DNA from 3 places in the Salipaludibacillus sp. CF4.18 genome. Region 1 is predicted to be linked to each of the others. Evidence: riboswitches for the same ligand, from Rfam matches in the RefSeq annotation. Region 1 holds a riboswitch; each other region holds the start of a gene.

Region 1 (3,494 bases):
CGAGATATTTTTATAGACTCCTCTTGAAATAATAGTGTCCATTCTTCTCTGTAAGAGACAACCTCGACTTTTCTCATATTTTTTCACCCTCACTTAATGATTATATGATATCTGCTTTTAATTGTATTACTTTATACATTTTCTTACAATCACTATCAAAAAAGTGAAAGCATCCGTCCGTGGTGAATTAGAACAGGCGGTTCCACCCCCTTGCCGCAGCTGGACGCTTCCATCGCAATATCACATGAATATACGCATACTGTAGGCACTACCGCCGCTGTTCCGTGGGCTTCTAACATTCCATCTTCCTCTTCATATCCATTTTGCTGAAAATCCCTTGACAAAACCTTAATAAATGACTAAGATGAATAAGGAATAATTGAATATCAAAACTTCGCAATTTGTGAAGAACATGGACTTTTCTAAAGGGTAATCCTTTATTTTCGCCATACATCTGACCCGATGTATGGCTTTTTTGTATTCAAAATAAATTTAGAGGTGAAAGATTATGAAAATGTGGATGTATGCTTTATTTGTTTTTATTGGTGGTTGTTCTTTAGGAGCACTATCTACGAGTGTGAAACTTGCATATGGTGCTGGTTTTAATTTAGCTCAAATTACTATTAGTCAATTTATGATAGGTGCTGCACTTCTTTGGATACTTGTGCTTTTCACTAGAAAATCCAAGATGTCAATAAAGTATCTTGGCTTGCTTTTACTTTGCGGAATTCCTATGAGTTTAACCGGTGTTTTTTATTACTTTTCGCTGCAAACTATAGATGCTTCATTAGCGATCATCTTTTTATTTCAATTTGTATGGATTGGATCTCTGTTTGATTACATTCTGTATCGCAAAACTCCGAGTAAAGCTCAATGGCTCTCGATTGTCATATTACTCATAGGCTCACTTTTAGCTACTGCAATTATTACGAATGGATTTGGAAGCTTTACGATAAATGGTGTCATTTTTGGTATTCTATCTGCTTTCACGTTTACTTCATTCTTATTTATTAGCGGCAACGTTGGAAAAGAACTTCCTCCTTTACAGAAAAGCGCGCTAATCGCGACAGGAGGACTTATCTTTGTTAGTATTCTTTTCCCTCCGACTACCGCATTTGAGAGTGTTTCGCAAATGATTAGCTTTTCACCATATGGCGTTTTCCTAGGCGTATTTGGGGTTTGTTTGCCACCGTTACTATTTGCGATTGGAATGCCGAAAGTTGGCACTGGTCTTGGAACAATTCTTTCTGCTTCTGAACTTCCAGTCGCTGTCATACTTTCTGCAGTAGTTTTAGTAGAATACGTTGCACCCATCCAATGGTTAGGTGTTATTGTTGTTCTCCTTGGTGTTGCTCTAGGTAATATAAAGCTTTCTTCTTTTTCAAAAAATAAAAATTGGCAAGCGGAAAAAGTATCTTAGTTTAATATTTTATTATTCTTTCAAGACTTGCTGCGAGCGTTATTTAGACTATTCCTATTTCATAGACAAGTTTCAACTATTGTATTACGGGAATAGTAGAACCAAGTCCAACAGATAAAATTCAAAAACTATTGCAAAAGTTACTTTTCTTTGATAAAGTAAACTCAAAGTTCATATTTATTTACTTCAATTATCTTTTGAAGTGAGTATAGAGGTGCAAAGGTCATTAGTACGTATTTTGAGGAGATTGAGCTCCTATGATAAATATCGAAAGGGATACTTGCCGAAGCAATAGTCTGCTCATAGGATTGTTGTTGGGTCTGTCATTGAATAAATGCAGAACTGTCATGTAGTCAGATGACTATATGGAGGGCTATCTCACGCTGGAATAACTGTGTTATACATTCTAGCAGCAACGATACCCTCGTTGTTGCTTTTTAGTGTTTAAATAACAGTTACTCATGCGATTTAGCTCTATTCAGGACCTTGGACTCGTCATGTAGATTGGACGAACAAAATTTGTTGAATAGAGGTGTTTCAAATGAATTTCGGACACGTTTTAACCGCGATGGTCACGCCATTTGACCAAGAGGAAAACATTGATTTTCATGCTACAAGAGAATTAGTAAATTATTTAATTGCAAATGGATCAGATGGTCTTGTTGTTGCAGGCACAACTGGAGAATCCCCAACATTAACGAATGAGGAGAAACTTTCATTATTCCGTTATATCGTGGAAGTTGTCGATGGAAGAATCCCGGTTATTGCTGGAACAGGCTCCAACAGTACGAAAGCATCTGTAGAATTAACAAAATTAGCAACGCAAACTGGTGTAGATGGAGTGATGCTCGTTAATCCATACTACAACAAGCCAAATCAGGAAGGCCTTTACCTTCATTTTAAAAAGGTAGCCGAGTCTACAAACTTACCAGTTATGCTTTACAATATTCCTGGTAGATCTGCCGTGAACATGTTACCGGAAACTATCATTCGACTATCCCAGGTTGAAAATATTGTTTCCGTTAAAGAAGCAAGTGGTGATCTTGATGCAATGACTACGATCATTCAAAATACTCCAGAGAACTTTTCTCTCTACAGTGGTGATGATAGTCTAACCTTAGCGGTATTAGCCATCGGTGGACACGGAGTCGTATCTGTTGCCTCACATATTATTGGTAGTGAGATGCAAACTATGATTACCGCTCACCAAAACGGTAACAGCCAATATGCTTCCGCACTTCATCGAGATTTAGTGCCAATGATGAAAGCGATGTTTATTGCGCCAAGTCCTTCCCCAGTGAAAGCAGCATTGGAAATGAAGGGTATACACGTAGGACCTGTTAGATTACCAATGATTCCGGTAACAGAGTTAGAAGCACAAACAATCTATCAAGCAATCCAACATAAAATATACTCTTCATCAGCAGTTTAAAAAAGGTGTCCTAAGGGACACCTTTTTTAGTTGAGTTGCCTGTACTATAAAACTTGTACTACTGAATCACCACTTTTACCTTCTGTTATATAAGAAAAAACATTCTGTTATATTCGTCATGAAAGTGTCACATTTCAAGTTACTCCTCTTCCTTATTCTGTTTTATAATTAAATTACAACATCATGTGAATGTTTTCACATAAAAACTTTTATCTCAATTTAGAAATGGAGGAATCTTTGATGGTGACTACTTTTGAAAAAAATGAAAAGCGTGGATGGGAAGGATTCAAACAGGGTTGGAAAATGAAGTAAATGTAAGAGATTTTATCCAAACCAATTACAAAGTATATGAAGGTGACGAGTCTTTTTTAACTAACGCAACCAAAGCTACAAAAGATTTATGGGAACTAGTGATGAAACTAACAAAAGAAGAACGTGAACGCGGTGGTGTGTATGATCTTGATACAGAAATAGTATCAACGATAACCTCCCATAAGGCAGGTTATTTAAATCCTGCAACGGAAAAAATTGTTGGTGTTCAAACTGATATCCCCTTTAAGCGCTCCATGCAACCATATGGCGGTATTAGAATGGCTAAAGCTGCGCTTGAATCTTATGGCTATAAATTGAACGAAAAAGTAG
Region 2 (3,494 bases), on a different contig from region 1:
AATCTCAAGTGGCTACTAGATTGGGAATTTCACAGGTTCAAGTATCACGGCTGGAGAAAAAAATATTACTACAATTAAAGGAACAACTCAACGAATAAAGTTGAGTTGTTTTTTTTGTATTGATTCTTCCTTATTCACTCATACTATGTGTGATCACAATAGAAAGGGGACTTTTAATATGGGTGAATCACAAAAAGAAACAGATAAAAAGCCCAAAATATCACCTAACATTCTTGTTAATGAAGCGGAAATTACAAGAAGAGTTGGAATCGGAAAAAGCTTTGATGTAGACGTTAGAAAATTACATATATTAGATAAGGACGTTCAGATTTATTTTACAAATGGATTATGTGATATTGACTACGTAATTGAAATACTCAAAGAATTAATGTTTCTTGACACGACTCACTCTAAAAAACTAGATGCTCGTAAAGAAATTCAGAATCATTTGGCACATGTTCAAGTTAAAATGACTGAAATTCTGGAAGACGCTATAAAAGAGATGCTTTCAGGCCTGGTGTTCATCTTAATAGAAGGTGAATCAGAAGCAATCATAGTCGATGTGAGGAGCTATCCTGGTCGAGGACCAGAGGAACCAGATCTAGAGAGAGTAATAAGAGGGAGTCGTGATGGATTTACAGAAAATATTATCGAAAACACAGCTTTGACACGAAGAAGGATTCGTGATGAAAGACTTAGAAATGAAATGACCCAGGTAGGCAAAAGGTCAAAAACAGATATTTGTATTACTTACATCGAGGGGATAGTCGATCCAAAATTGGTAGAAGTAATTAAAAAAGAATTAGATGGAATTGATATAGACGGCTTAACAATGGCAGATAAAATGGTCGAGGAATTTCTAGTAAAACAAGGCTGGAATCCCTTTCCGATGGTTAGATATACAGAGAGACCAGATGTAGCGGCAACCCATTTATTTGAAGGTCATGTCATTTTGTTTGTAGACACTTCTCCCAGTGTGATCATTCTGCCAACAACATTATTTCATCATGTACAGCATGCAGAAGAATATAGACAAGCACCTTTGGTTGGGTCCTTTATGAGGTGGATACGTTTTGCAGGGATTTTGTTTTCCTTATTCATTTTGCCTTTTTGGTTATTAGTAGTTAAAGATCCCGGTCTATTACCTGCTAACCTTGAATTTATAGGACCAAATGAAGTGAACGGAAATATACCTATATTTGGACAAATATTATTTGCAGAATTAGGAATCGAACTGTTAAGAATGGCAGCGATTCATACCCCAACCGCGATGGCTACTGCATTAGGTCTTGTCGCTGCCCTGTTAATTGGTGACATTGCCATTCAAGTTGGACTATTTGTCCCAGAAGTAATTCTGTACGTAGCAGTAGCTGCTATAGGCATCTTTGCCACACCTAGTCATGAGCTGGGGGTAGCAATAAAATTACTTCGATTAGGTTTAATACTTGCAGTAGGTTTTTTCGGTGTCCCGGGACTTGTTATCTCCTGTGTGATTTCACTCGCATATTTAGCCGGAAGAAAAGCGTTAAATGCGCCATATTTGTGGCCATTTTTACCGCTTTATCCTAAAGCTGCAATAGATATTTTTATACGTCAAGCAGTTCCGCTTAAACGGATAAGACCTAGCGTTGTCCATCCAGTCGATTCAATAAAGCAGAGAAAAACGTAAAGTTGTTGCGTGAATAATTTAACTATGCTATTGTTTAACAAAATGAATAAAAACTTGTAATTAGGTAGAGGTGCAATCTCGAAAAAGTATACTGTTGGAGCTTCAGGACAGCTATGAAAACAGAGGAAAGGTCGAATTGCCGAAGCAGCTATGTTTCCTTGACTTAGCTTGCTGGGGTATAGTTGAATAAACTATGCACTGTCACTGCGTTTGTAGTGGAGCACTATCCTATTGGAAACCGATGGACTAATCGAAAACCAAGAGGAATGGATGTGTTTCGCATTCATTCTTTTTTTTATTCATATATAAAAGAACCGAGAGGGTTTGCTGATAAGGAGTGATATAGATGGGTTTTTATGGTACTAGTAGTGTCAACCAAGAAGGTCATTTGACAATTGGCGGGGTAGATGCCACTACCCTTGCGGAAACATATGGTACACCACTATTTGTATACGATGTGAAAGATATTCGAAATAGAGCACATGAGTTTCAGGAAGCATTTATAAATCAAGGTGTAAATTATCAAATAGCATATGCTAGTAAAGCGTTCAGCTGCATAGCGATGGTCGAATTGGCCGATGAATTGGGCTTAAGTTTGGATGTCTGTTCAAGTGGTGAGCTCTACACAGCATTGCAGGCAGGCTTCCCTGTAGACAGAATCCATTTTCACGGAAATAACAAGACGCCGGATGAGCTGGAAATGGCAGTGAAGGAAAAAATTGGCTGTATTGTTGTGGATAATTTCACAGAATTGGCATGGTTAATGGCGATAACAGAAACAAACAAAACGAAGATGGATGTTTTGATCAGAATTACTCCAGGTGTCGAAGCCCATACACATGAATATATTTCAACCGGTCAAGAAGATTCTAAATTTGGCTTTGATTTAAACAGTGGGCAAGCGAAGAAAGCTATAAAAATGATATTATCTCATTCCTTTTTAACTTTACAGGGTGTACATTCCCATATAGGTTCACAAATTTTTAAAGCGGAAGGATTCCAGGAAGCTGTGAAAGAAATTTACCGTTCTTTAGCTGCTTGGAAAGAAACATTAGATTATTATCCAAATGTACTTAATTTAGGTGGTGGTTTTGGGATTCGATACGGTGACCAGGATCACCCTCTTCCTCTCCATGTTTATATTGATTATATGGTTGACAAAGCCAAAGAAGAAGCAGCGAAATTAGACATGCCAGTACCGGAAATTTGGATTGAGCCAGGTCGTGCTTTGGTTGGAGAAGCAGGTACAACGCTTTACAGTATAGGAAGTAGAAAAGACATCCCCGACATTCGCACCTATATTTCAGTTGATGGCGGGATGACTGATAATATTCGCCCGGCACTCTATCAGGCTGAATATGAAGCGGTTCTTGCAAATAAAGCTAACGAAGAAAATACAGAGGTTGTCAGTATTGCCGGTAAGTGCTGTGAAAGTGGAGACATGCTTATCTGGGATATTTCCTTGCCACAGACTACACAGGGGGATATTTTAGCGGTATTTTCAACAGGTGCATACGGTTATTCCATGGCAAATAATTATAATCGCATATTACGTCCAGCGGTAGTTTTTGTTGAAAACGGAGAGCATGAATGTGTTATAGAACGAGAATCATTAGAAGACCTTGTTCGGCATGAACGTCGTTATAGTGCTGTGAAGGGACAGAATCGGGTAGAAGGTACGGTATAAAAAATAGTTTAATAACGTAGAGGAAACTAGATAAAATGCTATCTAGTTTCTTTCTGTATTTAACTAGTGTAAAATAAAGAATGTGTACATAATTAAAAATACTATGGAGGTTTTAGATATGAAAAAAGGTGAAATTAC
Region 3 (3,494 bases), on a different contig from region 1:
CGTGTGAGATCATATTTTAGAGGGACTCATGACAAAAAAACGCAACGGCTTGTTAGCGAAATTACGGATTTTGAATATATCGTTACTTCTTCTGACCTAGAGGCTCTTATTTTAGAGCAAAATCTGATTAAAAAGTATGAACCAAGATATAATGTTTTGCTAAAAGATGATAAGACATATCCGTTTTTAAAAATCACGAAAGAAGAACATCCAAGACTAATTACAACGCGTAAAGTCAAAAAAGACGGAGCAAAATATTTTGGTCCATATCCAAACGCGCAGGCGGCCAATGAAACAAAAAAACTATTAGATAGATTGTATCCGTTAAGAAAATGCCGCACGTTACCTGATCGAGTCTGTCTTTATTATCACATTGGCCAGTGTCTTGCACCTTGTGAGTTTCCGGTTACGCAAGAAAAAAACAAGGAACTTGTTTCAGAAATTACGAAGTTTTTAAATGGTGGACATGAAGATGTCAAAAAAAATATCACCAATAAAATGCTGCTTGCTTCGGAAGAAATGAATTATGAGCGTGCGAAGGAGCTTCGTGATCAAGTGAAGCATATAGAAGCTGTTATGGAAAAACAAAAGATGACTATCACCGATCAATTGAATCGGGATGTTTTTGGCTATTATGTAGATAAAGGATGGATGTGTGTTCAAGTATTCTTTGTTCGCCAAGGGAAACTAATTGAAAGGGATGTATCGTTGTTTCCAACCTATCAAGAGCCGGAAGAAGACTTTTATACGTTTCTTGGTCAATTTTATTTAGAAGATCAGCATAAAAAACCATCAGAGATATTTATTCCCGATGGAGCTGATCCTGAAATCGTATCGCCATTTTTAAATGTCAGAACGATTCAACCTAAAAGAGGACAGAAAAAAGAACTCGTTCATCTAGCGATTAAAAATGCCAAGCTAGCTTTGCAACAAAAATTTGATTTAATTGAAAGAGATGAAAAAAAGACTGTTTTAGCAATTGAAAGACTCGGACAAGCCATGAATATAGATACACCATACCGAATAGAAGCATTTGATAATTCTAATATACAAGGTGCCGATCCTGTTTCAGCGATGGTATCATTCATCGATGGTAAGCCTGATAAAAATAATTACCGTAAATACAAGGTAAAAACAGTCCAAGGTCCGGACGATTATGAATCGATGCGGGAAGTGGTTCGACGTCGTTATTTGCGCCTGTTAAAAGAAGAGTTACCTTTGCCTGATCTTATTGTTATTGATGGAGGAAAAGGCCAAATATCGGCAGCTTTAGGAATTTTGGAAGATGAGCTGAATGTATCGATTCCAGTCTGTGGACTAGTGAAAGATGATAAACATAAGACTTCCCAACTAATGATTGGAGATCCCCCTGAGGTCATTTCTCTTTCTAGGACGAGTCAGGAATTTTATTTACTGCAGCGAATTCAAGATGAAGTTCACCGTTTTGCAATCAGCTTTCACAGAAATGTTCGGAAGAAATCTATGTTCACTTCGATACTTGACGAGGTCGAGGGAATTGGCGAAAAACGTAAAAGAATGCTCTTAAAAGAATTTGGATCTTTAAAACGCTTGAAAGAGGCGTCAGTGGAAGAAATACAGCGATTAGGAATACCTCAGTCGGTTGCTGAAACCTTAAAGAGAATGATGAGCGATGAGGGGAATAAATGAAGCTAGATCCGTGTTGCTATGACTCGTTGCATTTGTTAACCTATTAAATGGGTTGAATAACAGGTAGGGGTTGCGGTAACCATCAGTAAAACACTGCAAAACGGTGAGATTTCAGGATAGTGTTTGAAAGAGGAAGTCGCCGAAGAATAGGTCTTTCTCACAAAGTATTTTTTCGGAAAGTGGTGCTTTAGAACAGAGAGGTTTTTGCTTTTACCAGCAACTAGTACTTTCAATATTTTAATACCGAATTTTGAAATTTTACTCACAAGGTCAATTCTGGCTTTGCAGTGAATAATTGCTGAGTTGCCACATAGCTATGTATGTGGAGAACTATCTCACGAAACGGCTTTTGCCAATAACTTAGAAGTCGTATTCGGCAAGGAGACAAGTCTCGTTGTCGAATTCTTTTATACGAGAGAATTCACTCGTGATCAGTGTGAAAAGATGAAACGAATTTTTGAAGACAGAAATATGTGTGAAAAAAAGTCGAGGAGGCGTTCATATTGACAACGATTGTCCAGAAGTTCGGGGGAACTTCTGTAGGGGATGTAACTAAAATTAAGAATGTTGCACGGAGAATTAAGCGGGATATGGATGCGGGAAAGAAAGTTGTAACCGTCGTATCAGCTATGGGTAAATCCACTGACTCATTAGTGAATTTGGCTAAAGACATAACAGATTCACCGGATCCCAGAGAGATGGATATGCTTTTAACAACAGGAGAACAAGTAACAATATCATTAGTAGTTATGGCATTGAAAGAATTAGGTGTAGATGCAGTGTCTATGACAGGTTGGCAAGCAGGAATCAAAACAGAAGCTGTCCACCAAGATGCTCGTATTACAGAAATAGACGCAGAAAAAGTGCAAAAGCATTTAAACAAAAACCGGGCAGTTCTTGTAGCTGGATTCCAAGGTGTCGGTCCAAGTGGAGAAATTACAACATTAGGGCGTGGAGGATCCGATACATCCGCAGTGGCATTAGCTGCAGCACTTGGAGCAGAAACATGCTCGATTTATACGGACGTAACAGGTGTTTTCACAGCTGATCCAAGGTATGTGACGAAAGCACGTCAACTGGACAGCGTGTCGTATGATGAAATGCTTGAATTAGCTAATTTAGGTGCAGGTGTACTTCATCCGAGAGCGGTGGAGTTTGCTAAAAATTATCACGTTCCTCTTATTGTGCGTTCAAGTACAGAGGACGTAGAGGGAACGATGGTTGAGGAGGAAGCAACAGTGGAGCAAAATCTAATTGTACGAGGTTTAGCCTTTGAATCGGAAATAACGAAAATTACCATTGAAAGATTACCAAATCAGTTCGAAACAATGCCTACACTTTTCTCCATGCTTGCTGAAGCGGGAATCAGCGTTGATATTATTATTCAGCAAATGACTTCTGACAATGGGATAAACGTTTCATTCACATTGGATACACAGGATCTTGGAAAAGCTTTGGATTTGTTACACAATAAAAAAGCGGAATTATGTTACAGTTCTATTAATCATGAAAGCACACTTGCTAAGGTTTCAATCGTTGGATCTGGAATGGTTTCGAATCCAGGTGTAGCTTCTGATATGTTTAAAGTATTAGCAGAGCATGAAGTGGCTATTAAAATGGTTACAACATCTGAAATAAAAGTTTCCGTTGTTGTTCCAGAAGTCGATATGATAACTGCAGTAGAAGGATTACATGCACACTTTGGTTTAGATGCGAAAGAAAAAGCAAAGATTGAAGCAATTAAGGCATAATTTACTAAAAACAGTACTCATATATAAACAAAAAAAGGAGTTTCCTGAATGTATCATCAGGAAACTCCTTTTTTT

What was found. Region 1 has a riboswitch for lysine ahead of dapA (4-hydroxy-tetrahydrodipicolinate synthase). Riboswitches for the same ligand answer to the same signal wherever they lie in the genome.
Region 2: it holds a riboswitch for lysine, as region 1 does, so the genes downstream of both, lysA (diaminopimelate decarboxylase) here and dapA (4-hydroxy-tetrahydrodipicolinate synthase) in region 1, are expected to answer to the same signal.
Region 3: it holds a riboswitch for lysine, as region 1 does, so the genes downstream of both, ACHABW_RS08785 (aspartate kinase) here and dapA (4-hydroxy-tetrahydrodipicolinate synthase) in region 1, are expected to answer to the same signal.

Annotation. Positions count from the first base shown of each region.
Region 1 covers NZ_JBIMEV010000003.1:58,790-62,283, forward strand. The annotation lists gene ACHABW_RS03235 (GrpB family protein) at 1-77, opposite strand, end outside; gene ACHABW_RS03240 (EamA family transporter) at 509-1,420, shown strand; lysine riboswitch at 1,622-1,804, shown strand; gene dapA (4-hydroxy-tetrahydrodipicolinate synthase) at 1,962-2,852, shown strand; partial or broken gene pflB (formate C-acetyltransferase) at 3,093-3,494, shown strand, end outside.
Region 2 covers NZ_JBIMEV010000006.1:708-4,201, reverse strand. The annotation lists gene sigF (RNA polymerase sporulation sigma factor SigF) at 1-98, shown strand, start outside; gene ACHABW_RS05865 (spore germination protein) at 179-1,669, shown strand; lysine riboswitch at 1,727-1,903, shown strand; gene lysA (diaminopimelate decarboxylase) at 2,016-3,356, shown strand; gene ACHABW_RS05855 (peptidylprolyl isomerase) at 3,475-3,494, shown strand, end outside.
Region 3 covers NZ_JBIMEV010000010.1:41,310-44,803, forward strand. The annotation lists gene uvrC (excinuclease ABC subunit UvrC) at 1-1,668, shown strand, start outside; lysine riboswitch at 1,725-2,009, shown strand; gene ACHABW_RS08785 (aspartate kinase) at 2,172-3,419, shown strand.